4 regions of the Pseudomonas sp. B21-056 genome follow, and region 1 is predicted to be linked to each of the others. Evidence: predicted binding sites of a transcription regulator. Region 1 holds the regulator's gene; each other region holds the start of a gene.
The links. The regulator sigma-54, encoded in region 1, starts transcription at its own class of promoters, with help from an activator protein. The targets are predictions, from matches to a motif close to ANTGGCATNNANNTTGCTNT.

Region 1 (7,673 bases):
ACGCGCCTTTTTAATGTGTAAAAGCATCCTGTGGCGAGGGGATTTATCCCCGCAGGGCTGCTTCGCAGCCCAGCGGGGATAAATCCCCTCGCCACAACAGTCTTGCGGTGTCAGCCACCTTCGTCGAAGTAGTTGTTGATCAGGGTCACCAGCGCATCCATCGCCTCCTGCTCCTGCTCGCCTTGGGTTTCCAGGTAGATCTTGGTGCCCTTGCCCGCTGCGAGCATCATCATTGCCATGATGCTCTTGCCATCGACCGTGGCCTCCGGCGTACGACCGACCCGGATGGTGGTGTCCTTGAACTGGCCTGCCACCCCGACGAACTTGGCTGACGCGCGGGCATGCAAGCCCAGCTTGTTGATGATTTCAATTTCCCGAGCAGGCATCGCGATGTGGATCCTTTAGCTGAGGTCGCGGTGGCGAACCTGGACGTTCTTCAGGGATTGTTGCAGGAGCTGGCCCAGGCGCTCGGTCAGGTAGACGGAGCGGTGATGACCACCGGTACAACCGATGGCGATCGTGACATAGGCGCGGTTGCTTGCGGCAAAGCGGGGCAGCCATTTAAGCAGGTAGCCGGAGATGTCCTGGAACATTTCCTCGACATCCGGCTGGGCCGCCAGGTAGTCGATCACCGGTTGATCCAGCCCGGACTGCTCGCGCAGTTCCGGTTTCCAATAAGGGTTGGGCAGGCAGCGCACATCGAACACCAGGTCGGCGTCTACCGGCATGCCACGCTTGAAGCCGAACGACTCCACCAGGAACGCGGTGCCCGGTTCCGGCTGGTTCAGCAAACGCAACTTGATGGTGTCACGCAGCTGATACAGGTTCAGGTTCGTGGTGTTGACCTTGAGGTCCGCCAGGTCGGCGATCGGCCCCAACAGCTGGCTTTCGTCTTCGATGGCTTCGGCCAGCGAGCGGTTGGCGTTGCTCAGGGGGTGGCGCCGCCGGGTCTCGGAAAAGCGCTTGAGCAGGGTTTCATCATCGGCATCCAGATACAGCACGTCGCACTGGATATGCCGGTTGCGCACTTCCTCGAGCAGTTCGGGAAAGCGCGACAGGTGGCTTGGCAGGTTGCGCGCGTCGACGGAAACCGCCACCAGCGGTTGCGCCAGCTCGGTGTGGATCAGCGCCCGCTCGGCCAACTCCGGCAGCAGGCCGGCCGGCAGGTTGTCGATGCAATAGTAGCCGCTGTCCTCAAGCACATTGAGGGCCGTGCTTTTACCGGAGCCGGAGCGGCCGCTGACGATGATCAGGCGCATGATTAATGACCGTTCTGCTCGTCCAGGACAACCTGATACAAGGCTTCGTTGCTCGATGCGCCGCGCAGCCTGTCGCGCACTTCCTTGCGGTCCAGCATGCTGGCGATCTGGCGGAGCAGTTCAAGGTGCTTGTCGGTTGCCGCTTCCGGGACCAGCAGGACGAACAGCAGGTCGACCGGTGCGCCATCGATGGCGTCGAAATCTATGGGGGCTTCAAGGTGCAGCAGCGCGCTGATCGGCGTGGCACAACCCTTGAGGCGGCAATGGGGAATGGCGATGCCGTTGCCAAAACCGGTGGAACCGAGTTTTTCACGGGCAACGAGGGCCTCGAAAACGTCCTGCATTTCCAGATCCGGTACTTCCCGGTGGATCAGGTTGGCGATTTGTTCGAGGGCTTTCTTCTTGCTGCCTCCCGGCGCGTTCACCTGGGAACGGCCGGGGGTCAGGATGGATTCTAGTCGGATCATGGATTGGGGGGGTTAACGACCGGTTGCGCCTTGGAGCAGGCTCTGGGTCTTTTCCTTATGCTTTTTGAGTTGGCGATCCAGCTTGTCGGTCAGCAGGTCAATCGCGGCATACATGTCTGTGTGCTCCGCGTTGGCAACCACCTCTCCACCGGGAATATGCAACGTGGCTTCGATTTTCTGCAGCAGCTTCTCGACGTTCATCGTGACCTGCACGTTGGTGATCTTGTCGAAATGCCTTTCCAATCGGTCGAGTTTTTCGCCGATGTACGTACGCAGGGGTTCGGTCACTTCCAGTTGGTGTCCACTGATGTTGACTTGCATACAGCTTCTCCTTCGTTGCCAGTGCATAAAGCGGCAGGCAGAAATGCCTGCCACTGGAACGCTGTGGCGTGGCCTGTTACATCAACCGCTTGCGTTCGCTCGAAGGTGCAATCCCTAGGGATTCACGGTATTTGGCGACGGTACGGCGGGCCACCTGAATGCCTTGTGCCTCCAGTAAACCAGCGATCTTGCTGTCACTCAACGGCTTTTTCTGATTTTCCGCAGCCACCAGTTTCTTGATGATCGCGCGGATGGCCGTGGATGAGCATTCTCCGCCCTCGGAGGTGCTGACGTGACTGGAGAAAAAATATTTCAATTCGTAGATACCCCGTGGGGTATGCATGAATTTCTGCGTGGTCACCCGGGAGATTGTCGACTCGTGCATGCCCACTGCCTCGGCAATGTCGTGCAGGACCAACGGCTTCATCGCTTCGTCGCCGTAGTCCAGGAAGCCGCGTTGATGTTCCACGATCTGGGTGGCGACCTTCATCAGCGTTTCGTTGCGGCTTTGCAGGCTCTTGATGAACCAGCGCGCTTCCTGCAACTGGTTACGCATGAAGGTGTTGTCGGCGCTGGTATCGGCGCGCCTTACAAAACCTGCGTACTGGGCGTTGACCCGCAGCTTGGGCACCGATTCCTGGTTCAGTTCCACCAGCCAGCGATCGTTGTGCTTGCGCACGATCACATCGGGCACCACGTATTCGGGCTCGGTGGCCTCGATCTGCGAGCCCGGGCGTGGGTTGAGGCTCTGGACCAGTTCGATCACCTGGCGCAGCTCATCTTCCTTGAGCTTCATGCGCCGCATCAGCTGGCTATAGTCGCGGCCGCCCAGCAGGTCGATATAGTCGGTGACCAGTCGCTTGGCCTCGGCCAGCCACGGCGTCTTGGCGGGCAGCTGGCGCAGTTGCAGCAGCAGGCACTCACCCAGGTTGCGGGCGCCGATGCCGGCCGGCTCGAACTGCTGGATACGGTGCAGGACGGCTTCGATCTCGTCCAGCTCGATGTCCAGCTCGGGATCGAAGGCCTCGAGGATTTCTTCGAGGGTCTCGTCCAGGTAGCCCTGGTTGTTGATGCAGTCGATCAGGGTCACGGCGATCAGGCGATCGGTGTCGGACATCGGCGCCAGGTTCAACTGCCACAGCAGGTGGCTTTGCAGGCTTTCGCCGGCAGAGGTGCGGGTGGTGAAGTCCCACTCGTCATCATCGCCGCTGGGCAGGCTGCTGGCGCTGGTCTGGTAGACGTCTTCCCAGGCTGTGTCCACGGGCAGATCGTTGGGGATGCGTTCGTTCCATTCGCCATCCTCGAGGTTATCCACCGTCGGGGCGGCTTCCTCCTGGTAAGACGGTTCCTGGATCTCGGTATTGGGTTTGTGCTCGACGTTGTCGGCCAGCGGATCGGTATTGTCGAAGTCGTCGCCTTCTTCCTGGCGTTCGAGCATCGGATTGGATTCCAGGGCCTCCTGGATTTCCTGTTGCAGGTCCAGGGTCGACAATTGGAGCAGGCGGATGGCCTGTTGCAGCTGCGGTGTCATCGTCAGCTGCTGGCCCATTCTCAAGACTAGCGATGGTTTCATGGCAGGGGCTTAACACCTTATTCGCCGGCGCACATGCGCCATCCACTACAAGGGCGCCGGAGCGCCAAACCTTAAGCAAATTATATGCCTGAAACTTAAGTGTTTGCCTAGGGGAAGTTCTCAATTAGTTTCCCGATGACGGGGATTCACTGAGAGCGCCCCAGGGCGCTGCCTTAGTTAAATTAGCGGCGCCGGGACAATTTGCCAGACACTTCGCGCTTACAGGCGGAACTCGTGGCCCAGATACACTTCCTTGACCAGTTCGTTGGCCAGGATGGTGGCGGAGTCACCCTCGGCGATCAATTGGCCGTCATTGACGATGTAGGCGGTTTCGCAGATGTCCAGCGTCTCGCGCACGTTGTGGTCGGTGATCAGCACACCGATCCCCTTGGCCTTGAGATGGTGAATGATCTGCTTGATGTCACCCACCGAAATCGGATCCACACCGGCGAACGGTTCGTCGAGGAGGATGAATTTCGGGGCAGTGGCCAGGGCTCGGGCGATTTCCACCCGGCGTCGTTCGCCACCGGACAGGCTCATGCCGAGGTTGTCGCGGATGTGGCTGATGTGGAATTCCTGCAGCAGGCTTTCCAGCTCCTGGCGACGACCGGCCTTGTCGAGTTCCTTGCGGGTCTCGAGGATCGCCATGATGTTGTCGGCAACCGACAGTTTGCGGAAGATCGACGCCTCTTGCGGCAAATAGCCGATACCGGCCTTTGCCCGGCCATGCATCGGCTGGTGGCTGACGTCCAGGTCGTCGATCAGGACGCGGCCCTGATCGGCCTGGACCAGGCCGACGATCATGTAGAAGCAGGTGGTCTTGCCCGCGCCGTTGGGGCCGAGCAGGCCGACGATCTGCCCGCTGTCGATCGACAGGCTGACATCGCGCACGACTTGACGGCTCTTGTAGCTCTTGGCCAGGTGCTGGGCTTTCAGAGTTGCCATTACTGGGCCTTTTGCTCGGTTTTCTTTTTCGGCTGGATGACCATGTCGATCCGTGGGCGCTGCTCGGTCACCTTGTTGCCGGTGGCGCGACCGGCGCTGGCGAGTTTCTTGTTCGTGTCGTAGACGATTTTTTCGCCCTGGGTGACGTTGTTGTCCTTGTCGATGACCTTGGCGCGATCGATCAGCACGACGCGGTCCTGGGAGGCGTGATACTGGATGGTCACGCCGTAACCCTGTACGGGCTTGGTGTCGCCGGCGGTTTGCAACTGCTCGAAATAGGCCAGGTTGCCCACCGAGGTCACCACGTCGATGTCGCCGTTCGGGGTGCGGGTGATGGTCACGGTGTTGCCGGTGACCTTCATCGAACCCTGGGTGATGATCACATCGCCCTTATAGGTGGCGACACCGTTCTTGTCGTCCAATTGGGCATCGTCAGCCTGGATGCGGATAGGCTGGTCGCGGTCGTTGGGGAGGGACCAGGCGCTCGCGCTTCCCAGTGCTGCGCCCAGACTGAGCAAAATAGGGAGGGTTTTAGCGAGCTTCATACTGTCCTCTTACGTTCGATAGCAGGTGTATCCTGCTTTCCTTCAAATACGCCTTCATGCCCGTGCCGGTCGATACACCACCGGCGCCGTCGATTCTAACGGGTTGCTCGGTCTGCGCATATTGTTGCTGCGGGAACACGGTCATGCGAGTGCTGGTGATGATGGTCGTGCGGTTCTTCTCATCGGTGCGTGCCACGCGTACCGAGTCGATCAGTTCAACTTCGGTGCCGCCGGGTTTGACTTCAGCACGCTTGCTCTGCACATGCCACGGGAACTCCGTGCCGCGGAACATGTTCAGGTCCGGATTGGCGACCAGCGTAATGTCGGTGGCCTTGACGTGATCGACCTTGTCGGACGTCATTTCGTACTGCACTTTGCCATCGGGCAGGTATTGCAGTGTATGTGTGTTGGTCGCATACCAGTCGATGTCGTTTTCCTGGACCTGTGCGGCGGGGCGGTCGAGAAAACGTTCGGGGCTGATGTTCCAGTAGCCCACCGCCGCGAAAATCGCCGCGATGCACGCGAACAGCAGGATGGTGCGAATCTTCTTGCTCAGCATAAATGGCTCACAGGTACGCGGCGTTGGCCGCTTCGAGGCGGCCCTGGGCGCGCAGGATCAATTCGCAGAACTCACGGGCCGCGCCTTCGCCGCCTCGCGCCGTGGTGACGCCGTGGGCGTGCTCGCGTACGAAGCCGGCCGCGTTGGCCACTGCCATGCCCAGGCCAACCCGGCGGATCACCGGCAGGTCCGGCAGGTCGTCACCCAGGTAGGCGACCTGTTCATAGCTCAGGTTGAGTTGGCCCAGGAGTTCGTCCAGGACCACCAGTTTATCCTCGCGCCCTTGATAAAGGTGGGGAATGCCAAGGTTCTTCGCACGCCGTTCGACCACCGGGGTTTTGCGGCCGCTGATGATAGCGGTCTGCACGCCGGCGGCCATCAGCATCTTGATGCCCTGGCCGTCGAGGGTATTGAAGGTCTTGAACTCGCTACCATCCTCGAGGAAGTACAGGCGCCCGTCGGTCAGCACGCCGTCCACGTCGAACACGGCCAGCTTGATGGTTTTACCGCGTTGCAGCAGGTCTGCGTTCATTTACATGACTCCCGCACGCAGCAAGTCGTGCATGTTCAGGGCGCCCACCGGGCGGTCTTCGGCATCGACCACCACCAGGGCGCTGATCTTGTGGTCTTCCATGATTTTCAGGGCCTCGGCGGCGAGCATTTCGGCGCGGGCGGTCTTGCCGTGGGGCGTCATGACCTGCTCGATGGTGGCACTGTGTACATCGATGGTCCGGTCCAAGGTACGACGCAAGTCGCCGTCGGTGAAGATCCCGGCGAGCTTGCCGTCGGCCTCGAGGACCACCGTCATGCCCAGGCCTTTGCGGGTCATCTCCATGAGTGCATCCTTGAGCAGCGTGCCGCGTTGCACCTGCGGCAACTCGTCCCCGGCGTGCATCACGTTCTCGACCTTCAGTAGCAGGCGTCGGCCCAGGGCGCCACCAGGGTGGGAGAAGGCGAAATCCTCCGCGGTGAACCCCCTGGCTTCCAGCAGGGCCACGGCCAGGGCGTCGCCCATGACCAGGGCCGCAGTGGTGGAAGAGGTTGGTGCCAGGTTCAGCGGGCAGGCTTCGTGCTCGACGTGAACATTGAGGTTCACTTCGGCGGCCTTGGCCAGCGGCGAGTCGGGGTTGCCGGTGACGCTGATCAACTGGATACCCAGGCGCTTGATCAACGGCAGCAGGGTAATGATTTCGTTGGTGGAGCCGGAGTTGGACAGGGCCAGGATAATGTCGTCCTGGGTAATCATGCCCATGTCACCGTGGCTGGCTTCGGCCGGGTGGACGAAAAATGCCGTGGTGCCGGTGCTGGCCAGGGTCGCGGCGATCTTGTTGCCGATGTGCCCGGATTTGCCCATGCCGACCACCACGACGCGGCCTTTGCTGGCCAGAATCATCTCGCAGGCGCGTACGAAATCAGCGTCGATATGGGGCAGCAAGCCTTGCACGGCTTCGAGCTCGAGGCGGATGGTACGTTGTGCCGATTGAATCAGATCGCTGGATTGGCTCATGTCAGAAATCGTATAGCCCGATGAAAAGGCGGCGATTATAGCGGCAATGAACAATTCCCTCACGTTAGTTCGTCATGCGTTGTGCAAACACCTCACCAGGTTCTGGATAAATGCACTCATTTACCTTAAGCCAGGCTTAACGGGTTGGGGGTGGCCCTTGGGCGCTTGGCCGTTGCAGTGATATAGTTCGCCGCCGGTTCGGATGCCCGGTGGTACCGACGCTATCGGCTGGGCAGGGCATTCGGATGTGAGGCTGCATCGCAAGGAGTTTAGATGAGTGCCGACAACGCCTACGCGGTCGAGCTGAAGGGGTTGTCCTTCAAGCGAGGGACGCGCAGCATTTTCAATGACATCGATATTTGTATCCCGCGCGGCAAGGTGACCGGCATCATGGGGCCTTCCGGGTGCGGAAAGACCACGCTGCTGCGCCTGATGGGCGCGCAGTTGCGGCCGAGTGCCGGTGAAGTCTGGGTCAATGGCCAGAATCTTCCCAAGCT
Region 2 (7,673 bases), 2.6 Mb from region 1:
TCAGGGACGGTTTTCCTGCATCCAGTATGGCGTAGCCAAGGCATTCCCCACCACAGTATCGACTCACCAGGTGGGTCAGGTCCGCGATGGCCGCCTTCACGTCGGCGTCGGTACTGGGGCGCAGGCCATCGATGTCGAAAAATACGCAACGGGTTTCAGGGAGCGTCCGGGTGTCCGCAGCCTGTCGCCATGTCCAACGCCGGGTAAGCACCCGGCTGCCAGCCGCCAGCACGATTTCCTCGGACGGGATGGGTTCGGGCTCCTTGCCGGGTTCAGCGAGGAACCGATCCAGATCATCTGCCTTGCGCAATTTCACACTTAGCGAATGAGCGGTGATCGGGTGTACACCCGCAGGCAGTACATATCGCAGCGAAAGCAGGTTGGCGATATCAACCAGTGTATTGATGTCCGGGAGCGAGTCGGGCTTGAGCACGCGCCGGCTCAATGCTTCGATAGAACTTCGATGCTCGGATGGCTTGGCCCCGAATTGGCGGTAGGCATCCCGCCACGCGGCGATCTGTGGATAATCAGCCGGATTTCCGAGGATCTGCTGTCTCAGGGCAATTTCGCTGTCGCGCAGCTGCTGGCTGACTTCAGGTTGGGCCACGGTGTTGTCGAGACCATGAAACACCACCACGCCGCGGCGATAGTCAGGGTGGTCTGCGAAAACTTCTGGGTGGATATGATAAGAGAAGGCTGTCACGAAGATTCCCGGCGGTAGAGGACATTCACTCTCGAATATACTCGCAGGACACACCTGGCATTGACCCGGTTTTCGCAAGGTTGCCATGCAGGATCTGAATAGTTGAGTGTCCGATGCCGGTAAATCCTCGGACTGACTTTCAGTTGCACATAAAACAAAGCCCCTCTTGCGAGGGGCTCCTTGTACAACATTCAAGCAACCATCGGGATCAAGCCATCTGGATGATGGTCTGCATGATGGTGCTCTGGGTGGAGATGGTCTTAGCGTTCGCCTGGTAGTTGCTCTGGGCCTTGATCAGCTCGACCAGTTCGTTGGTCAGGTTGACGTTGGACTCTTCCAGGGCGTTGGAGACGATCGAACCCAAGGTACCGGTGGTTGGAGCATCGTAGGCCGGGATCCCCGAGTCGAAGGTTTCTTTCCAGCTGGTGCCACCTACCGGTTGCAGGCCTTGCTCGTTGGTGAAGCTGGCGAGGGCCAGCTGACCGATCGGCTTGGTCTGGTTGTTGCTGAAGTTGGCCAGCAACACACCACTGCCGTCGATGGTCAGGTTGGTGATCTGACCAGTGGCGTAGCCATTCTGGACCGGGAGCGAACGAGCGGTGTCGGCGTTGAACTGGGTGGTGTTGGTCAGGGACAGGGTGATCGTTGACGAACCGGCGCCGTTGGCGGCCCATACGCCGTTGGTCACTGTACCCGGCACCCAGCCACTCAATACCAGATCATTGCTGATGATCGGCGCCGGCACTGCTGGAGTACTGACCTGAGTCAGCTTGCCACTCGAATCGAAGGTCATGGTCGACGGCACCGCAAGGGTGGCGGCAGCAGTCGGCGAAGTGCCATTCAGGTTACGACCGTCGATCAGCGTGTAGACATTCCAGGTATTGGAACCCGTCTTGACCATGTACTGGTCCATGGAGTGCTGGTTGCCCTGGGTGTCGTACACCGGCGTAGTGAACTGCTTGGTGAAGGTCGAAGTATCGGTCGGATTGAACGCCGCAGTAATTGCTGTGGCCGTCGAGTTCAGGTTGATGGTCGACGAAACCAGGCTGGTAGCTTGCGGCGGCAGGTTGGAAGTGTCGATACGCAGGTCGGTCAGGATCCCGTTCTGGATCTTGCCGTTCGCATCCACGCCGTAACCCTGCAGCTTCGAAGTGCCGTCACTGTTGGTGATATAGCCTTCCTTGTCGGTCTTGAACGTACCGGCACGGGTGTAGCTCAGGGAGCCGTCGTTGCTCAGGACGAAGAAGCCCTGGCCCTGGATACCCATGTCCAGCACGTTGCCGGTGTTGTTGACATCACCCTGGCCAAACTGCTGGGAGACGTTGGACAAGCGCACGCCGTTGCCGACGGTCTTGCTGCCCGAGCCCAGCTTGGTGGCCGAGTAGACGTCTTCGAATTCCGCGCGGGACGATTTGAAGCCGGTGGTTGCCACGTTGGCGATGTTGTTGCCGGTGACGTCGAGCTGTTTGTTGGCAGCATAGAGACCGCTAAGGCCGATGTTGAAAGACATATTCCACTCCTTTGCCGGGTTAGTCGGCTCTACATACCAATAGTTTGTACTTTGGACAGGGCGATGCTGCCCAGCCCGGCGAGGTTGAGCATCAGCTCTCCCCCTGTCTGGCTGATCGTCACGCTGCTGACGGTCGCCGGCAGGTTGGTGATCAGCGACGTGGCCTGGCCATCGATGGTGGTCGAAGCCGTGAAGGTGTAAGTGCCCGACTCGACCGTGGTGCCCGCGTCGTTCTTGCCATCCCAGATAAAAGCGGAGTTACCGGCCTTCTGGCTACCCAGGTCGATGGTGCGAACCGTCTTGCCGTCCTTGTCGACGATCTTGACCGCGACGGACGACACCGCGGATGGCACCACCACCGTGCCGTTGAGGCTCTTGGAGGTGTCGACCACCGCCTTGTCGCCAGGGGCAATGACTGAGCGCCCCACCAACGACGAGGCCTGCAAGGCCTGGGACGAGTTGTAGTTGCTGGCCAGCCCGCTCACGGTATCGTTGAGGGTGGTGATGCCTTCCAGGCTGCTGAACTGTGCCAGCTGGGCAACGAACTCACCGTTGTCCTGAGGCGACAGCGGGTCCTGGTTTTTCAGCTGTGTGACGAGCAGTTGCAGGAACGCATCCTTGCCCAGCTCCTTTTTACCGGTCGCAGCCCCTGTCAGCGAAGTCAGGCTATCGGAAGAGGTGGTCTTGACCGAGGAGTTGGCCAGAATCTCGTTGAGGCTCAAACCGCTGGTAGTGTTGGTAACGCTCATGTGACTCGCCCCTTATCACTGACCGAGGGTCAGGACCTTCTGCATCATGGTTTTGGCGGTGTTCATCATTTCGGCGTTGGTCTGGAACGAACGACTGGCGGAAATCATGTCGGCCATTTCTTCGACGACGTTGACGTTCGGGTAATAGACATAACCCTTGGCGTCGGCAGCCGGATGGTTCGGCTCGTAGCGCGCCTCGAGGTTGCTCTGGTCTTCGACCACGCCCATTACCTGCACGCCCTGCCCGGCCGCATCCTGCTCCTGGAACAGCGAGCCGCTGCCATTCGACTGGCCGCCCTGGAACATGGTGGCGAAGACCGGGTGACGGGCACGGTAGGTCTGGTCGATGCTCGACGAAACGGTCTCGGCGTTGGCAATGTTACTGGCGACAGTGTTAAGGCGAGTGGTCTGGGCACTCATGGCACTGCCGGCGATGTTGAATACGCTCGCAATCGACATGGCTTACTCTCCGCGCAGGGCCGAGATCAGCCCTTTGAATTTGCTGTTGAGCAGGGTGAAGCTGGCCTGGAAGTTCACGGAGTTCTCCGCGTAGTTGGACTGTTCCAGTTGAGCGTCCACGGTGTTCTGGTCGATCGAAGGTTGCATCGGCGTGCGATACATCAGCGACTCGTCGCCGTTGCCCAGGCCTTCGGCCTCGATATGACGGCTGTTGGTCATGTTCAGGGCGAAGGAGCCGTTCTTGGTCTTCTCGTTCTGCTCGGCGAGCACTTTGGAAAAGTCCAGGTCCCGAGCCTTGTAGTTCGGGGTATCGGCGTTGGCGATGTTGTTGGCCAGGACTTCGGCACGCTGGGCGCGGAAGCTCAGGGCCTGTTCGTGGATACCGAGCGCTTTATCGAAGCTGATGCTCATGTCGGAAACCTTTGGGTGACCAGAATGTACGTGCGATGGATATAGCAAGCGTCGTGCCACTTTCCAAAAGCCCATAAACCGGGGCTTTGCGGGCATCGGCAAGGCGGCAATGCCAGAAAAGCGGCAACCGTTTTCCGCCGGCTGCCGCTTTTCTGCCGCTCTCAAGGTCAACGAAGGGCAATTGTGGGAGCGAGCCCTGCTCGCGATAGCGGCCCAACAGGCGGCATCTATATTGACTGACACACCGCTATCGCGAGCAGGCTCGCTTGTATGGTAGGACTTGAAGGGAGGAGGAGGGACAAGGTTCGCTTCTGACTGTTCGCAGCAGTACAGACCGTGGGAGATTTTACCCCTCCTCCTTTCACCCAAGCGCCGATAAAGAATGCATCTGGCCTAGACCGACGATAGGAACAAGCCTGCGCCTCTGGGTGAACCCTTCAAGTGTTCAAACCTTAGCCCGGAGAGTTTTCAATGGCAATGCCGATTCCCCTCGTCAAGCCGATTGTGGGTGTGGATGTCGCCAAGGATGAGTTGGTGATGTATCACGCCGAAACCGATCAGCTTGAGATAGTCCCCAATAACAAAACTGCGATTAAGAAGTGGCTCAAGGCCTTGTCCATGCAGGTGGATATTGCCATCGAAGCCACCAATATCTATCACCTGGAGTTCGCCGATCTGGCTCACAAGGCCGGCTGCGTGATCTACATGGTCGGTGGCTATGAGCTCAGTCACTACCGCAAAGGCGTGAACGTGCGCGCCAAAACCGATGCACTGGATGCTCGCCTGTTGGCCCGTTACCTGAAGAACGAAGGCCAGGAACTGCATCCCTGGAACCCGCCATCGCCCTTGTATCGCCGGCTCGTAAGCCTTTTCCGACGCCGTGCGGCTGTGGTCCAGGCCCGTGTCAGCCTGAGCCAAAGCTGGGCGAACGAGCCGTTACTCAAAGCCGCGTTCAAACGCCAGATAGGCGCGATGCAACGGCTGGAAACCCTGGTCGAAAAAAAGATCCAGGATGAGCTGAAGGACGCAGGCTTGCTGGGTCAGCTCAAGCGCTGCATGAAAGTTGAAGGCATTGGCCTGTTGACCGGCGCCCGGTTGCTCACCTCGTTTCAGCGGGGGGATTTCAAAAATGCCGATGCCTTCATCGCTTTTCTGGGGCTGGACCTGCGCATATCGCAATCAGGGCGAAAACAGGGTCGCCGCTGCTTGACCAAACGAGGTGATCCAGAAGCTCGCCGACTGCTGCACAACGCAGCGATGTCGGCAAGGCGCACGGAGCGATGGAAGGGGTTCTATGAGGCGTTGCTGGCACGGGGACTAAGTACAACTCAGGCCATGGTGGCGCTGTCGCGCAAGCTTGCCCGCGTAGTATTCGCTCTGCTGCAGAATCAGAGCGAATACCAGCCAGAAAGGCATTTGAAGGCTAGTCATGCACCATAGAATCTCCCACAAGGGTTGTCGATACCAGGGAAGTAAGCAGCGCCCATAAAAAACGGGAGCCCTTCAGGGGCTCCCGTTTTTTGACGGCCCGGACGAATCACTTCGCCTGGTAGATGATCCCCGGGCTGCATTGGATCATCTGGTAATGATCCGGCAAGCCGTTCAGCGCTTCGGACGCACCGAGGAACAGGTAGCCGCCCGGCTTCAGGGTGCCGTGGATACGCAGCAGGATGTCCTTCTTCACTTCGGCGGAGAAGTAGATCAGTACGTTGCGGCAGAACACGATGTCGAACTTGCCCAGGCTGGCATAGCTGTCCAGCAGGTTGAACGAGCGGAATTCCACCCGGCTCTTGATCGGCGCCTTGACCATCCAGCGTCCCGGCCCTTTCGGATCGAAGTAGCGTTGCAGGCGATCAGGCGACAGGCCGCGGCCGATGGCCAGGCTGTCGTACTCACCGGTCTTGCAATTGTTGAGCATGGTCCCGGACAGGTCGGTGGCAACGATCTGCACGCCGCCCTTCAACTGGCCGATATTGGTCCGCTCGAACTCGTCGATGGACATCGACAGCGAATACGGTTCCTGGCCCGACGAACAGGCTGCCGACCAGATCCGCAGGCGCTGGCCCGGGCTGGCCTTGATGGCCGCCGGCAGCACTTTGTTCTTCAACACTTCGAACGGATAGGTATCGCGAAACCACAGGGTTTCGTTGGTGGTCATGGCATCTACCACCATCTCGCGCAAACCACTGCGCGGCTGGGTCTGGATACGCTGTACCAGCTCGCCCAACGACTTGAGGCCCTGCTGCTCCATCAATTTGTTGAGACGGCTCGACACCAGGTATTGCTTGTTTTCACCAAGCAATATGCCACAGGCTTTTTCCAGGAAGACCCGGAACTGTTCGAAATCCAAATTACCCGTAGACAAGTTACCGCCTCTTTCCATTGTATTGATTTGCCGGGCGCACAACGCGCCCGACCTTTATCCCGCTGCCTTGATCCGCTCGACTACCCGGGAAGCCAGGTCATCGGGGCGGAACTTGGCGAGAAAATCATCGGCACCGACCTTCTTGACCATCGCCTGGTTGAAGACGCCCGACAGGGACGTGTGCAGGATGATGTGCAGCTTTTGCATACGCGGATCGCTGCGGACTTCCGACGTCAGGGTGTACCCGTCCATCTCCGGCATCTCGATGTCGGAGATCATCATCAGGAACTCCTCTTCCGGCTTCTTGCCTTCGTCGACCAGGTTGCGCAGGTAATCCAGCGCCTGCCGTCCATCGTTCAACGCAATCACTTCGACGCCGATCGTCTGCAGGCAACGGCTCACCTGCTTACGTGCCACCGACGAATCATCCACCGTCAGCACCCGCAGCGAAACCGCCTTGTGCTGGGTTTCGGCATCCACCACACCGTGGGAGATGGTTTCCGTGGTCGGCGCCACTTCGGCAAGGATTTTCTCCACGTCGATGATTTCCACCAACTGGCCGTCGACCCGGGTCACTGCCGTCAGGTAGTGATCGCGGCCGGTACCCTTGGGCGGCGGATGGATCTCTTCCCAGTTCATGTTGACGATGCGCTCCACCGATCGCACCAGGAATCCCTGGGTCTTGGTGTTGTACTCGGTGATGATCACAAACGGATTGCTCTGATCCAGCAGCCGACCGGAACCGGTGGCCATCGCCAGATCGAGAATCGGGATGGTCGCTCCCCGGATATTTGCCACACCGCACACGACGGGACTGGACTTGGGCATCAAGGTCAGCTTGGGGCATTGCAGCACCTCGCGGACCTTGAACACGTTGATCCCATACAACTGCTGGCCATCGAGACGGAACAACAACAGCTCCAGGCGATTCTGACCGACCAGCTGCGTGCGCTGGTTTACCGAATCCATCACTCCCGCCATGCCCTGACTCCTACCTAACGCTAATGTGTCCGACGCGCATTCATCACTAAACGGCACGGGGCTTGCTATTCAACCGGCATGAAAGCACAAACGACATTTTCTCGACGCCTGACCACTCATTGCCGCCACTGGCTCGGTGTGCTGCTGGCTGCCTGCCTGTTCGCCTCGGGGGGACGTGCCCTCGCCGATGCTCCGGTTACCTTGCCTGATCTCCTTATCGGCGTCACTCAGGGCTTTCTTGAATTCACCGTAGAAGACTATCTGGCTTCCAGTCAAACCGAAGGTCGCTACGAAATCGAAGTCAACCAGATCGATCCGCGCTTGCGCATGCCAATGTGCGACAAGGAATTGACTGCCTCCCTGGAGAGCCCCGCCAGGCCCCTGGGCCGGGTCACGGTGAAGGTTCGTTGCGACAGCGCGGCGCCCTGGACAGTGTTCGTGCCCGCCCAGGTGCGTCTGTTTCGCGACATCGTTACCACCACCCGACCACTGAAA
Region 3 (7,673 bases), 610 kb from region 1:
TCGAGTTGGGCGACCCACCGAAAAACATCGCCAAGCGCCTGCAAAAGGAAGGGATCGTCGAACGGTACAACCAGAAGTCGGAAATTTTCACGCTCCAGCGCATGAGCAACAACGACTGCCTTTATCTGGACCGCAAGAGCCGCCTGTGCACCATTTACGAGAAACGCCCGGACACCTGCCGCAATCATCCGCGGGTCGGACCTCGGCCGGGGTATTGCGCGTACAAGCCCAAGGAAGTGGAGCGCGAGCGTAATCCGCGGACGCTGGACCGGTTCTGATCGGTTGATTCTGCGGCGCCGGGTCTGGCGCCATCGCGAGCAGGCTCGCTCCCACATGGACGGTGCTGAGCCTGCTCGCAATGAGGCCCGAATAGTCAGCACAAAAATCCCAGGCATAAAAAAACGCCCCCGATCTCACGACCGGGGGCGTTTTTCATTCAGCCGGGGCTAAACGATCAAGCCTTGGCTTTCTTGGCAGCGCGGGTACGCTCGCCTTCGTCCAGGATCTTCTTGCGCAGGCGGATCGACTTAGGCGTCACTTCACACAGCTCGTCATCCTGGATGAATTCCAGAGCCTGTTCCAGGGTGAAACGAACAGGTGGAACCAGGGCGATGGTTTCGTCTTTACCCGAAGCACGCATGTTGTCGAGCTTCTTGCCCTTGGTAGGGTTGACGCCCAGGTCGTTGTCACGGCTGTTCAGACCCACGATCTGGCCGTTGTAGATTTCCTGGCCGTGCTCGACGAACAGCTTGCCACGCGCCTGGAGGGTTTCCAGGGAGTAGGTCAGCGCCTTGCCGGTTTCTACCGATACCAGGACGCCGTTCTGACGGCCGGACATGTGGCCGGACTTCATGGTGTCGTAGCGATCGAAGATCGAGGTCAGGATGCCAGCACCGTTGGTCAGGGTCAGGAACTGGTTACGGAAACCGATCAGGCCACGCGCCGGGATGTTGTACTCCAGGCGCACGCGCCCTTTGCCATCCGGGGACATGTTGGTCAGGTCGCCTTTACGCAGGCCCATTTCTTCCATGACCTTGCCCTGGGATTCCTCAGGGATGTCGATGGTGACGTTCTCGAACGGTTCCTGCTTGTTGCCGTCGACGACGCGGATGATCACTTCCGGACGACCTACTGCCATTTCGAAGCCTTCGCGACGCATGGTTTCGATCAGTACCGAGAGGTGCAGCTCACCACGACCGGAGACCTTGAACTTGTCGGCCGAGTCGCCTTCTTCAACGCGCAGTGCCACGTTGTACAGCAGCTCTTTGTCCAGACGTTCCTTGATGTTACGGGACGTCACGAACTTGCCTTCTTTACCGCAGAACGGCGAGTCGTTGACCTGGAAGGTCATGGAAACGGTCGGCTCGTCGACGGTCAGCGGCTTCATCGCCTCGACCACGGTCGGGTCGCACAGGGTGTCGGAGATGAACAGCTCTTCGAAGCCGCTGATGCAGACGATGTCGCCGGCAGCCGCTTCTTCGACGTCCACACGGTGCAGACCGTGGTGACCCATCAGCTTCAGGATACGGCCGTTGCGCTTCTTGCCGTCGACGTCGATGGCAACGACCGGGGTGTTCGGCTTGACGCGACCACGGGCGATACGGCCAACACCGATCACACCCAGGAAGCTGTTGTAGTCCAGGGCCGAGATCTGCATCTGGAACGGACCGTCACGGTCAACGGCCGGCGCGGGTACGTTGTCGACGATCGACTGGTACAGCGGGGTCATGTCTTCAGCCATGTCGGTGTGATCCAGACCGGCAATGCCGTTCAGGGCCGAGGCGTAGACGACCTGGAAGTCCAGTTGTTCGTCGGTGGCGCCCAGGTTGTCGAACAGGTCGAAGATCTGGTCCAGAACCCAGTCAGGACGCGCGCCCGGACGGTCGACCTTGTTGATCACGACGATCGGCTTGAGGCCGGCTTCGAACGCTTTCTTGGTCACGAAACGGGTTTGCGGCATAGGGCCGTCCTGGGCGTCGACCAGCAGCAGCACGGAGTCGACCATCGACATCACGCGCTCTACTTCACCACCGAAGTCGGCGTGGCCCGGGGTGTCCACGATGTTGATGTGGTAGCCGTTCCAGTTGATGGCGGTGTTTTTCGCCAGGATGGTGATACCACGCTCTTTTTCCTGGTCGTTGGAGTCCATCACGCGCTCGTCGTTGAGCTCGTTGCGCTCCAGGGTGCCGGATTGACGCAAGAGTTTGTCTACCAGGGTGGTCTTACCATGGTCAACGTGGGCAATGATGGCGATGTTGCGTAGATTTTCGATCACTTGTGTATCTCGATCAGAGGATTCGGTGTGCTGACAGGTCGTGGCAGCGATTTACGTTGAGTCCGACAAAGCCGCTACAGCTTGTCGGCGGCGTCGGGGGGCCGGTGACGCAGGCCACAGGCAAACAGCCCCGGGCACTTAGCTCGGTCGATAAACGCGCACATTGGCATGCCCCTCACTGAGCAGATGGTGGGCATGCAGGCGACTCATCACGCCTTTGTCGCAATACAGCAGGTACTGGCGAGTAGGGTCCAGTTCCTTGAAACGCGCGTTCACTGCATAGAACGGCATCGTTTGTACCTCGATGCCGGCGACGCTCAACGGGTCGTCTTCAGCGTCATCCGGGTGACGGATGTCGATGATGATCTGACCGGCCAGTGCTTCGCCGACTTCTTCAATCTTGACGTCCTGGCCCAATTCGTCGATCACTCGATCGATCGGCACCAGCCTGGCGTTTTCGAGCGCACGCTCGAGCACCGCCATATCGAATTCCTTCTCTTCATGCTCCACGCGCCCGCGCTTGGCGGCCGTTTTCGGATTGACCGAGATGACCCCGCAATACTCCGGCATGTGCCGGGCGAACTCAGCGGTGCCAATCGCGTTGGCCGTGTCGATGATGTCCTGCTTATGACTGGCGATCAGCGGGCGCAGCACGAGCTTTTCGGTCACGCAGTCGATCACCGACAGGTTCGGCAGCGTCTGGCTCGACACCTGGGAAATCGCCTCGCCGGTAACCAGCGCATCGATGTGCAGGCGATCAGCGATGCTGGACGCGGCACGCAACATCATACGCTTCAAAATGACGCCCATATGACTGTCGTCAACTTTGCCGAGGATTTCGCCCAGGACTTCTTCGAACGGCACACTCACAAATAACACGCGTTGGGAGCTGCCGTACTTCTTCCAGATGAAGTGCGCCACTTCCATCACACCCAGCTCATGGGCGCGCCCGCCGAGGTTGAAGAAGCAGAAGTGGCTCATCAGGCCGCGTCGCATGATCTGGTAGGCCGCGACGGTGGAGTCGAAACCGCCGGACATCAGCACCAGCGTCTGCTCCAGGGCACCCAGCGGATACCCGCCGATGCCGTTGTGCTGGCTGTGGATCACGAACAACCGCTGGTCGCGAACTTCGATGCGTACTTCAATCTGCGGGTTCTTCAGTGAAATCCCGGCGGCGCCGCACTGCTGGCGCAGTTGGCTGCCGACATACCGGTCCACGTCCATCGAACTGAACGGGTGCTTGCCCGCGCGCTTGCAACGGACCGAGAAAATCTTGCCGGCCAACGCATCGCCATAATGCAGCTTGCATTTGGCGACGATGTCGTCGAAATCCCCCAATGGATATTCATCCACCTGCAGGAAATGCGCGATGCCTGGCATGCAGGTCAGGCGCTCGGTCATCTCCTTCAGGATCCTGGGTTCGCCGATGCGGGTTTCCAGCTCGAGGTTGTCCCACACGCCATTCACCACCACGACCGGGTCCAGATCACGGAGCACGGCACGGATGTTCTTCGCCAACTGCCGGATGAAACGCGTCCGGACCGGGCGGCTCTTGATGGTGATTTCGGGGAAGACTTTTACGATTAGTTTCATGAAAACAGCGCGCGAACGGCCAGCCGAAAAAGGGGGGCGCGGATTATAGCGGAATTGCTCAAGGTTTAACCAATTAATGTGCACCCAGTTTTTTAATGCACCAAAACAGGTCATTCTCCATTCATTGCGCTACATTACAGTGCGCTATTGTCTGACAATCCGCTGTTCAAGCCTTCAAAAGGCGTGGGTTTGGTGCAAAAAACCCAAGCTGGGGCACTGGCATGCAATTTGCTCCCTTGTGAGGCAGGTTGCCTTGGCAGAGTATTCGCGCCGGCATCACCCATATCTACGGGCACACCATTACCGCCCGAAGCCACCCGGAGGACATATGTCGAAGTCGGTTCAACTCATCAAAGATCATGACGTCAAGTGGATTGATCTGCGCTTCACTGACACCAAAGGCACTCAACATCACGTGACCATGCCGGCCCGTGATGCGCTGGACGAAGAATTCTTCGAAATCGGCAAGATGTTCGACGGTTCCTCCATCTCCGGCTGGAAAGGCATCGAAGCGTCCGACATGATCCTGATGCCGGACGACGAAACCGCCGTCCTGGATCCATTCACCGAAGAGCCGACCCTGATCCTGGTCTGCGACATCATCGAACCTTCGACCATGCAAGGCTATGACCGCGACCCACGCGCCATTGCCCACCGTGCCGAGGAATACCTGAAGTCCACCGGTATCGGCGACACCGCTTTCTTCGGTCCGGAGCCTGAGTTCTTCATCTTCGATTCGGTCAAATTCAAGTCCGACATCTCCGGTTCCATGTTCAAGATCTTCTCCGAACAAGGTTCGTGGATGTCCGACCAGGACGTGGAAGGCGGTAACAAAGGCCACCGTCCAGGCGTGAAAGGCGGTTACTTCCCAGTTCCACCGTTCGACTTCGACCACGAGATCCGCACCTCCATGTGCAACGCACTGGAAGAAATGGGCCAGACCGTGGAAGTTCACCACCACGAAGTGGCGACTGCCGGCCAGAACGAAATCGGCGTGAAGTTCAACACGCTGGTCAAGAAGGCTGACGAAGTCCAGACCCTGAAATATGTCGTGCACAACGTTGCCGATGCCTACGGCCGCACCGCGACCTTCATGCCGAAGCCACTGTACGGCGACAACGGTTCGGGCATGCACGTTCACGTGTCGATCTCCAAAGACGGCAAGAACACCTTCGCTGGCGAAGGCTATGCCGGCCTGTCGGACACCGCCCTGTACTTCATCGGCGGTATCATCAAGCACGGTAAGGCCCTGAACGGCTTCACCAACCCGTCGACCAACTCCTACAAGCGTCTGGTCCCAGGCTTCGAAGCCCCGGTAATGCTGGCCTACTCGGCTCGCAACCGTTCCGCCTCGATCCGTATTCCTTACGTGAACAGCCCTAAAGCCCGCCGTATCGAAGCCCGCTTCCCGGATCCGGCTGCCAACCCGTACCTGGCCTTCGCTGCACTGATGATGGCTGGTCTGGACGGTATCCAGAACAAGATCCACCCTGGCGATGCCGCTGACAAAAACCTGTATGACCTGCCGCCTGAAGAGGCCAAGGAAATCCCACAGGTTTGCGGCAGCCTGAAAGAAGCCCTGGAAGAGCTGGACAAGGGCCGTGCGTTCCTGACCAAGGGCGGCGTATTCAGCGATGACTTCATCGACGCTTACATCGCACTGAAAAGCGAAGAAGAAATCAAGGTTCGCACCTTCGTACACCCACTGGAATATGAGCTGTACTACAGCTGCTGATCCGGTAGCGCTCGCACACGCGGCGTGAAACAAGAGAGGCCTCCTTCGGGAGGCCTTTTTCATGGGCGCAGGTTACGTGCATGATGGCCGTCGCTCCCCATAGAAGACGAGACTGCCCATGACTTTGCGCTTGCACCTTGGCCTTGCCCTGTCCGCCGCACTGCTGACCAGCACCGCCCAAGCCACACCTGCTCCCGACGCCCTGACTCCTTTGCTCAATGCCATCGGCGAACGCATCGCCATCGCCGATCAAGTGGCGCTGAGCAAATGGGACAGCCATAAACCGGTGGAAGACCGTCAGCGCGAGCCAGAAGTCATTGCCGCCGCCGTCGCCCAGGCCCCGGTCTACAAGCTGACGGGTGAAACCGTGGAGGCATTTTTCACCGCCCAGATAGAAGCCAACAAACTGGTGCAGTACATCAACCTGTCCGACTGGACCCTGGAAGGCAAGGCCCCGGACCTCCCGCGTCCGGACCTGGTGGGGCAAATCCGCCCGCAGCTTGATCGCCTGCAAAAACGCCTCTTGCAACAACTGGCCGACTTCGCCCCCTACCGCACCGACCCGCAGTGCCCGCAATGGCTGGCCCGGGCCACCCACAACAACAAACAGCATCCGGTGCACCGGCTTGCCCTGATCCGGGCGACTGCAGAGCTGTGTATCGCCAAAAGCTGAGGCAACACACATTCCCCATGTGGGAGCGAGCCTGCTCGCGATAGCGGTGTGTCAGTCAACAGCGATGTGACTGATCGATCGCCATCGCGAGCAGGCTCGCACACAAGGGGATTTCAGTGTTTGAATTCTTTGGGTTGGGTCAACCGCCGCCTTGTCCTATGCTGCATCCAACACTTTCGGTTTCCGGTTGATTTTTATGGGTCGTGTCTTTCCTGGAGTTTTGTTGCTACTGGCACTGCCCGCAGCAGCCCAGATCTACAAATACACCGACGCCGACGGCAACACCGCCTACAGCAACCAGCCACCCCAAGGCGTACCGGCCCAGACGGTGGAGTTGCCGCCGCTCAATAGCATCGAACGCCAGTCTCCAACCAGCCCGGACACGCCGACAGCTCCCGCCAACAGTGAAGCGCCGCGCAAGGCCTACGAAGTACTCGAACTGACGGACATCCCCACCGAGCAAGCCTTACGCGCGAACAATGGCACCTTCACCGTCGGCGTCCGGGCGCAACCACGCCTGCAAAGCCCCCAGCAGTTCCGGCTGCTGCTGGATGATCAGCCCTACGGCCAACCCACCAACGTGCCGCGCCTGCAACTGGTGAATATCGACCGGGGCGAGCATCGCCTGGCGGTCCAGGTCATCGATGGGGAAACCCTTGTGCAACAGAGCGAAACCGTCACCTTCACCGTACAACGGGTGCACAAGCCATGATCCGCTGGGTGCTTGCCCTGGGTCTGTCGCTGGTCGTCCTGCCAGGGATGGCGCAGGTCTATACCTACATCGACGCCCAAGGCAACCGCGTCTTCACCGATCAGCCGCGCCCCGGCAATGCAAAGAAAATCCAACTGCCACCCGGCAACCGGATGCCGACGGCGCCCGCAGCGGTGACCACGGCGCCCGCCTCCGCAGAGCCGTCCACACCTCTGTTCCATTACGAAATGCTCCGGCTGCTGATCCCGGAGCCGGACGCCACGATACGCAGTACAGCGGGAGAATTGATCGTCACAGCCACCAGTGAGCCGAGACTGAAAAAGGGCCATCGCTACCGCCTGTTGCTCGACGGACAGCCCACCGGCGAACCGGGGCCAAGCCCGGTGTTTGCCTTGAGTAACATTGATCGAGGCACCCATCAGTTGGCGGTGGAAATCCTCGATGAGCAAGACCGCATCGTCGAACGCACTGCCAACCAACCCTTCCACATGCAACGCATATCGCTGGCACAGAAGCGTCGCATCAAGCCTTGCGCCACCGCCGACTATGGCCAGCGTCCCGAATGCCCCCTCGCCGACAAGCCTGAAGAAGAGAGCAGCATTCTGCCGTTCTTCTAACGCAGCCAAAGCCAAAGCACCATATTGGTGCACATCGTTGCACCCCTACCCAAGCACCAACCCATTTT
Region 4 (7,673 bases), 710 kb from region 1:
AGGGAACTTCGGGCTGAGGAAGAAACGGTCGAACCAGCCCGGCTGACTCGCATCGGCAAAGGCACCGGTACCCGAGTACGTGATGCGCGCATCCGCCACACGGGTGGAAGAAACGGTGTTATCGGTGGCGATGTCGTCGGCGCGAACCATGCCGGCGATGCGCACCAGCTCGTCACCGGTGTTGAGCGTCAACCACTTCTCGCCGCGCACGACGATGATGCCGTTGGGCAACACGTCAGCAACGGTCACGGTGATGGAGCCGGTCAGGCTGTTGCTCTGGCCGGACTTGCTGTCACCCTTGGTGGCCCGGTCGGAGCCATAACCGGCGTTGAGGCTCAGGTCGTTGCTGCCGATCGGGTTGTTGGTGGTCAGGCTGGAACCGAACAGCGACGTCAGGCCGACGCTGGTGTTGCTGGTCTTGTCTACCTGGGAGTTGGCGTTCTTGCTCGCCTGGGTCCGCTCGTTCAGGGTGATGGTGATGATGTCACCGACCCGGAACGCCTTGCGGTCGCTGTACAGGTTCTGCTCGAAACCGGCCTGGTAGATCGAGCCATTGTTGGCGGCGGCCGGCAACGGCGTGCGCGGCAACACCGGAGCATAGTACGGGTCATTGGGCCTGGGCGTTGGCGCGACACACCCCGCAAGCGCGGTGATCCCACTCAGTGCCAGTACAGATACAAAGCGTTTCATGACCCTACCTCTCGGTGTTGCAGGCGCCCCTGGGGCCGCCCTATAGAAGTGATTACAGATTCTGCGTAACGAACGAAAGCATCTGGTCGGCAGTGGAGATCACCTTGGAGTTCATCTCGTAGGCGCGCTGGGTGGTGATCATGTTGACCATCTCCTCAACGGTGCTCACGTTGGAGGTTTCCAGGGTGTTCTGCAGCGTGGTGCCGAAACCATTCAAACCCGGGGTGCCGATCTGCGGCGCGCCGCTGGCAGCGGTTTCCAGGAACAGGTTGTTGCCCACCGCTTGCAGGCCGGCCGGGTTGATGAAGTCGGCGGTCTGCAGGTTGCCGATCACCTGGGCGGCCGGGTTGCCCGCCACGGTGATGGACACGGTGCCGTCGCGGCCCACGGTGAAGGTCTGGGCATCGTTCGGGATGATGATGGCCGGTTCCAGGGCGAAACCGCTGGCGTTGACAATCTGGCCGTTGGAGTCGAGGTGGAAGGTACCGTCACGGGTATACGACGTGGTGCCGTCCGGCTGCAGGATCTGGAAGAAACCGCGACCGTCGACGGCCATGTCCAGCGGCTGCTCGGTGGTTTGCAAACTGCCGGCGGTGAAGTTTTTCTGCGTGCCGACAATGCGCACACCGGTACCCACTTGCAGGCCCGACGGCAGTTCGCTGTCCTGGGTCGACTGGGCACCGGGCTGGCGCTTGATTTGATACAGCAGGTCCTGGAATTCGGCACGATCACGTTTGAAACCCGTGGTCGAAACGTTCGCCAGGTTGTTGGAAATGGTGGTCAGGTTGGTGTCCTGGGCGGACAGACCTGTTTTGGCAACCCACAGAGCCGGAAGCATTCGATTCTCCTCGTACGCCTGATTTTCGGCGCGACGCTTTAATTAATGGTTAGATCTGCAAGACCCGAGCCATGGCCTCGTCGCCTTCTTTGGCGGTGTTCATCATTTTCACGTGAAGCTCGAATTGCTTGGCCAGGGCCAGCACCGAAGTCATCTCGTCCACAGCATTGACGTTGCTCGCTTCCTGGAACCCCGACACCAGTTGCACGTTGGCGTCGATCGGTGCCGGCTGGCCGTCCTTGGTACGGATGGAACCGTCCAGGCCCTTGGTCATGTTCTTGAGGTCCGGGTTGACCAGTTTGATGCGGTCCACTTCAGCCATCACGCGTGGGCCTTCGCCCATGGCACGGATGCTGATGGTGCCGTCCTGGCCGATTTCGATCTTCTGCTCCGGCGGCACGGCGATAGGACCGCCGTTACCCATCACCGGCATACCGTTGCCGGCCCGCAGCACGCCCAGGGCGTCGACATTGAGGCTGCCGGTGCGCACGTAGCTTTCACCGCCGTCAGGGTTCTGCACGGCCATCCAGCCCGGCCCGCTGACCGCCACGTCGAGATCGCGACCGGTTTGCACCAGAGCGCCCGGAGTGAAGTCGGTGGCAGGCCGCTCGGACATGGCAAACGCCCGCGCCGGAAAGCTGTCGCCGAACACCGGCATCGAACGTGCCTGCTCCAAGTCTTTCTGAAAGCCATTGGTGGAGATGTTCGCCAGGTTGTTGGCATGGGCCCGCTGCGCCAGTGCGTTCTGGCTGGCGCCGGTCATTGCCACATAAAGGTACTTGTCCACTGTCGTTCCTCTGCATGCCGGACGTTTGCCGCCCACTGCTGTACTGCTCAGCCATAAGCAATTTGCAGACCAACTTTTTTCTGGCGGCTCGAGCCCAGGCAAACAAAGGACTTGCAGGGTTTTTGCGGGGAAGAAGGAAATGTATCGAAGACGAAAAACCGGCGGTGACATGCCGGTAAGTGGCAAGAGTCAGCCTCACAGCTTGCTCACGACAGCGGCGGCGTCACCTGTATCGATCACCGCGCATGAGGCTCAATCACAAGCAAGCCTGCCTCCACCCTTTAGGCAGCGTTCGGCCCTTACCGAGGAGTTGGCCGATTTTTTGCTGGAATCCACACATCAAGAGCCAGTTGCCGGTTTCATGGCGTTGCGACCGTCGATATTGACGGCGGTAACATGCCAGACCGAAAGGACTCTCGAGCTGCGTGCCATTTTTTAGTCAACCCGAGCAGTGTACCCATGGCCAACTCCATCACCGTTACCAGCCCGCTCCTCCCGCCTCTGGAGGAGTTCATCCCTTACCTGCAGCGGATCTGGGACAGTAAACGCCTGACCAACGGTGGTCCCTTCCACGAACAACTGGAACAGGAGCTGGCCGAATACCTCGGTGTCCAGCATATTTCGCTGTTTTCCAATGGCACCCTGGCATTGGTGACGGCCCTACAGGCGCTACGTATTACCGGTGAAGTCATCACGACACCGTATTCATTCGTCGCTACGGCTCACTCGCTGCTGTGGAACAACCTCAAGCCGGTGTTCGTAGACATCGATCCGGTCACCAAGAACCTCGATCCGCAACGTATAGCCGAAGCCATCACCCCGGCCACTTCGGCGATTCTGCCCGTTCATTGCTATGGCATTCCCTGTGATGTCGAGGGCATCCAGGCCGTCGCCGACACCTATGGACTCAAGGTCATCTACGATGCCGCACATGCGTTCGGTGTCCGCCATAATGGCGCGAGCATTCTCAACAACGGCGACCTGTCGATTCTCAGCTTCCACGCCACCAAGGTATTCAACACCTTCGAAGGCGGCGCCATCATCTGCCCTGACGCAAAGATCAAGCGCCGCATCGATTACCTGAAGAACTTCGGCTTTGCCGATGAAGTAACGGTCATGGCTCCCGGCATCAACGGGAAGATGAACGAGCTGCAGGCGGCATTCGGCGTGATGCAGTTGCGCCACATCGACGAGGCCCTCGGTCGTCGCAAAAAAGTGTTCGAGTACTACCAGAGGGCGCTGAAAGGCATCGCCGGTATCAGCCTGCTGGAGCAACCGCAGGGGCTGGACTGGAACTATGCCTATTGTCCGATCCTGGTCGACGGTGAGCGTTTCGGGGTAAGTCGGGACGAGCTGTACGACCGTTACCGCGCAGAAAACATCCTGGTACGCCGGTATTTCTACCCCCTCATCAGCGAATTCCCGATGTACCGCGGCCTTCCCAGTTCGGATCTTTCTCAGTTGGGGAATGCCTACGAGGTGTCCCGCCAGGTGCTATGCCTGCCGATCTATCCGGACCTCGATCCGCAGGCCCAGGAGCAGATCATCGAGGTGCTGCTCAAGGCCCGGGTGGCATGAGCCTGGCCCACACCTCGAATGCCTGCGCCGCGGCAGCGGACCGGCAGCATCGGATTGCCCTGATGCAACCTTATTTCCTGCCCTACCTGGGTTACTTCCAACTGATCGCCGCGGTCGATTGCTTTGTCATCTATGACAATGTGCAGTTCATCAAGAACGGCTGGATCGAACGCAACCGTTATCTACTGGGCCAGGAACCGAAGTGGTTTCGGGTGCCGTTGACCAAGGGCAGTCACACGCAGCAAATCATGGAGAAGCGCATTTCCGAGGCGTTCGACCCTGGCGATATTCTCAACCAGCTGAGCTTCGCCTATCGCCGCGCACCTCACGTTTCACGCATGCTGGCGTGGCTGGAAGCGCTGCTGGTCGCGCCAGCCCGAAGCATTGCCGAGCTCAACGAACGGATATTACGGGCCTGCTGCAGCCTGATCGGGCTGCAAACCCCGATCACCCGTTCCAGCGACCTGCCGATTTCCGCCGACAGCAAAGCCCAGGACCGGGTCCTTGAAGTGGTTCAGGCAAGCACTGGTACCCATTACCTCAATCCCTTCAACGGTGGGCATCTCTATCAGGCCGAGGCATTCCAGCAAGCGGGTATCACCCTTGAATTGCTCAAGCCTACCTTACCCGACTATCGACAGGGTTCGGATGAACACCCCTTCGTGCCCGGTCTGTCGATTCTCGACGCCCTGATGTACAACGATCCGCAAACGGTAGGCGCCTGGGCGAAATGCGGGGAAATTGTCCGTGCCTGAAGCCATCGGCGGTTATTTCGAACTGGAGCTGCGTAAGGGGCAACATCCTTATCCGCAGGCAGTGGGCTTCAACTCAGCCCGCTCAGCCTTCAAGGCTTTGCTATTGGCGCGCAAGCTGCGCCGGGTTCATTTGCCTTTTTACATATGCGACGTCATGCAGGACGTGCTGCACGGATCCGGCATCGAGGTGTTGCGCTATGCACTCTCCGAACAGCTCGAATTGCCGGTCTTCCCGCCCCTGGAGGCCGATGAGGCTCTGCTGTTCGTCAATTACTTCGGACTCAAGACCGACTACATCGGCACAGTGCTTGCCGCACGCTACGGTCAACGACTGATCGTCGACAATTCCCAGGCGCTGTTTTCAGTGCCGCTGCCCGGGATTGCGACCCTGTATTCACCCCGCAAGTTCGTCGGCGTTCCCGATGGTGGCTGGTTGGTCAATGGGCCAGCTGATCTGCCGCAAGCCGAGAGCAGCCGCTCTCAGGCACGTTTCGGCGCGCTTCTGGGTCGCCTCGAAGACCCTCCTCAAGATCACTATGCGGTGTTCCAGGCATTGGAACAGGCACTGGAGAACGACGGCATCAAAGCCATGGCCACCAGCACAGCCCGCGTGCTCGACAGCATCGATTACCAGGAAATCGCCAGGCAGAGGATGGATAACTTCGCGCAACTGCGCCAACGCCTGGACCATTGCAACCGCTTCTGCAGTTGGCCCGCACAGCCTGTTGCCACTCTGTGCTACCCGCTGTTGGCCAAATCCGCCGAAACGGCGACCCGGCTGCGTACTCAACTGCTGGAACAACACATCTATGTGCCTGGTTATTGGCGCGAAGTGCTAAGTACGGCCACCGCGCCGACCATAGAAAGAGACTGGGCAGAATGCTTACTACCGCTACCGATCGACCAGCGATACAACGTCGATGACATGAATCGTCTTGCCGACGCCATCCTTCAGAACACGGGGAAATCATGAGTATTCAAGGTCAACACGTCCTGCTGAGGGCGTTGGAGCTCGAGGACCTACCGCTGCTGCATCAGTGGTCCAATGACGAGGCTCTCTGGAGCCTCCTGGGCGGCTGGCATTTCCCCACCTCACGGGAAGCACAACGGGAGTGGTTGCTGAGCCTCAAGAGCGACTCCCTCAACCAGCGCTTTGGGATCGAGGTTCAGGGCCAGGGCCTGATTGGTACGGCGAACCTGGTCAGCATCGACTGGAAGAACCGCACAGCCGAACACGGCATGATGATCGGTGCCCCATCCCTGCGCGGCCAAGGCCATGGCACCGACGTGATTGCCACAGTGATGCGCTACGCCTTCGACGAACTGGGCCTGAGCCGCCTCTCGACTACCATCATTGAGTACAACGCCGCCTCCCTGGCGACCTATACCCGCAAGACCCCCTGGGTTATTGAAGGCGTGCAGCGCCAGTGGTACTACCGCAAGGGCCAGCGCTGGGACCGCATCCTGCTCGGCGTAAGCGCTGAAGAGTACCGTGCCTGGCAAGCCGCCCGGGGAGACACTCCATGAATCAGGCCTTACAAGCGCTGCAAGCGAACGGCTACGCCTGCCTGCCGTCCCTTATTACGGAACCGCTGCTCGGCCAGTTGCGTGAAGACCTCGCCAGCGCCATAGAACGTTGCCGTCGGGTACAGCTGGAAAACGGTATCACCCAGAGGACCGAGCAAACCGCACACCATATCCTTGCTCAAGACACTCATTTCGTCGAACTGCTCGACCGGTTCGCCGGATGGGGGATCGTCGACCTCTTGCGACATATGCTCGGCGGCGCAGCAATCCTCAATTCATTTGGTGGTCTGAACAACCTGAACAGCACCGACGCCTATGTGCGAAATGTGCACCGGGACGTGCGCTCCTGGTCAGCCGAATCCATGCAGATGGCCCAGGCCCTGGTGCTACTCGACGACTTCACCCCCGACAACGGCGCAACCCTGTTTCTGCCAGGTTCGCATACCGCACCTGAAAAACCCGACCCTCAGGTATTCGAAGCCCAGGCCCGCAAGGCCCTCGGCAGTGCCGGTTCGATTTACTTGTTCGACTCACGCATCTGGCATGCTGCCGGCGTCAACCGCACCGACCTGCCACGACGCTGCCTGACACTGACGTTCACACGCAGCCATTTCAAACCGCAATTCGACTATTGCCGGGCGCTTGGCGACGAATTCTGTCTCGCGCAGACACCGGCGCTGCAACAACTGCTGGGGTGGTATGCCCGCACTCCCTCGACCCTTCATGAGTGGTACCAACCTGAAGAACAACGTTTCTACAGGAAAAGCCAGGAATAACGCCATGTCCACACGCGACTACAACAAAGAATTTCAAGATAACGCTCACCGCAGCTATTTCTACGATTTCGACTCGCGCCTGCGACGCTATATGCTGGACAGCTTCGGCCCCTGGCTGGCGGAGGGGCCGACCTTGGAAATGGGCTGCTTCGAAGGCGCCTTCACGGCCCTGTTCGCCGAACGCTTTGCCGACCTGACAGTCATCGAAGCGGCCAGCGACCTGATCGAAGTCACTCGGAACAAGGTCGGCTCAGGCGTCAGTTTCGTCTGCAGTACCTTTGAAGAAGCCGAGCTGCCACCACGCTTCGCCAACATCTTCCTGATCCACACGCTGGAACACCTCGACGACCGCCAGGCGGTGCTCAAGCGCATTCACAGTTGGCTCGCCCCGGGTGGTCGCCTGTTCATCGCCGTGCCTAACGCCAATGCACCGTCGCGCCAGATCGCTGTCAAAATGGGCCTGATCGAACATAACAGTGCAGTGACCGAAGGCGAACGCCTGCACGGCCATCGGGTCACCTACACCCTCGACACACTGGACCACGAAGTACGCAGTGCCGGTTGGCGAGTCAGCCAGCGCGGCGGGGTGTTCTTCAAGCCACTGGCCAACTTCCAGCTGGACAAGGCGCTGGAAACCCAACTGATCGATGACCGCTTCATGGACGCCTGCCATGCCCTGGGCATGGTCTATCCAGATCTTTGCGCCAGTGTCTTCGTCATCT

Region 2: a site for sigma-54 is predicted at 3,874-3,893, ahead of flgB (flagellar basal body rod protein FlgB). Genes of this name have one in related genera too.
Region 3: a site for sigma-54 is predicted at 4,084-4,103, ahead of glnA (glutamate--ammonia ligase). Genes of this name have one in related genera too.
Region 4: a site for sigma-54 is predicted at 2,370-2,389, ahead of LOY67_RS07625 (flagellar basal body rod protein FlgF). Genes of this name have one in related genera too.

Annotation. Positions count from the first base shown of each region.
Region 1 covers NZ_CP087203.1:993,657-1,001,329, forward strand. Annotated here, with positions in the region: gene LOY67_RS04200 (HPr family phosphocarrier protein) at 111-386, opposite strand; gene rapZ (RNase adapter RapZ) at 402-1,259, opposite strand; gene ptsN (PTS IIA-like nitrogen regulatory protein PtsN) at 1,262-1,726, opposite strand; gene hpf (ribosome hibernation-promoting factor, HPF/YfiA family) at 1,739-2,047, opposite strand; gene LOY67_RS04220 (RNA polymerase factor sigma-54) at 2,124-3,620, opposite strand; gene lptB (LPS export ABC transporter ATP-binding protein) at 3,840-4,565, opposite strand; gene lptA (lipopolysaccharide transport periplasmic protein LptA) at 4,565-5,110, opposite strand; gene lptC (LPS export ABC transporter periplasmic protein LptC) at 5,097-5,669, opposite strand; gene LOY67_RS04240 (KdsC family phosphatase) at 5,677-6,201, opposite strand; gene LOY67_RS04245 (KpsF/GutQ family sugar-phosphate isomerase) at 6,202-7,176, opposite strand; gene LOY67_RS04250 (ATP-binding cassette domain-containing protein) at 7,450-7,673, shown strand, end outside.
Region 2 covers NZ_CP087203.1:4,835,365-4,843,037, forward strand. Annotated here, with positions in the region: gene LOY67_RS20935 (B3/4 domain-containing protein) at 1-703, opposite strand, end outside; gene flgE (flagellar hook protein FlgE) at 912-2,213, opposite strand; gene flgD (flagellar hook assembly protein FlgD) at 2,243-2,962, opposite strand; gene flgC (flagellar basal body rod protein FlgC) at 2,978-3,421, opposite strand; gene flgB (flagellar basal body rod protein FlgB) at 3,425-3,832, opposite strand; gene LOY67_RS20960 (IS110 family transposase) at 4,304-5,272, shown strand; gene cheR (protein-glutamate O-methyltransferase CheR) at 5,370-6,197, opposite strand; gene LOY67_RS20970 (chemotaxis protein CheV) at 6,252-7,178, opposite strand; gene flgA (flagellar basal body P-ring formation chaperone FlgA) at 7,257-7,673, shown strand, end outside.
Region 3 covers NZ_CP087203.1:387,841-395,513, reverse strand. Annotated here, with positions in the region: gene LOY67_RS01775 (YkgJ family cysteine cluster protein) at 1-278, shown strand, start outside; gene typA (translational GTPase TypA) at 455-2,275, opposite strand; gene thiI (tRNA uracil 4-sulfurtransferase ThiI) at 2,414-3,868, opposite strand; gene glnA (glutamate--ammonia ligase) at 4,197-5,603, shown strand; gene LOY67_RS01755 (chorismate mutase) at 5,722-6,276, shown strand; gene LOY67_RS01750 (DUF4124 domain-containing protein) at 6,473-6,988, shown strand; gene LOY67_RS01745 (DUF4124 domain-containing protein) at 6,985-7,605, shown strand.
Region 4 covers NZ_CP087203.1:1,699,868-1,707,540, reverse strand. Annotated here, with positions in the region: gene flgH (flagellar basal body L-ring protein FlgH) at 1-690, opposite strand, end outside; gene flgG (flagellar basal-body rod protein FlgG) at 743-1,528, opposite strand; gene LOY67_RS07625 (flagellar basal body rod protein FlgF) at 1,578-2,315, opposite strand; gene vioA (dTDP-4-amino-4,6-dideoxy-D-glucose aminotransferase VioA) at 2,775-3,893, shown strand; gene LOY67_RS07615 (WbqC family protein) at 3,890-4,648, shown strand; gene LOY67_RS07610 (hypothetical protein) at 4,641-5,621, shown strand; gene LOY67_RS07605 (GNAT family N-acetyltransferase) at 5,618-6,175, shown strand; gene LOY67_RS07600 (phytanoyl-CoA dioxygenase family protein) at 6,172-6,951, shown strand; gene LOY67_RS07595 (class I SAM-dependent methyltransferase) at 6,956-7,673, shown strand, end outside.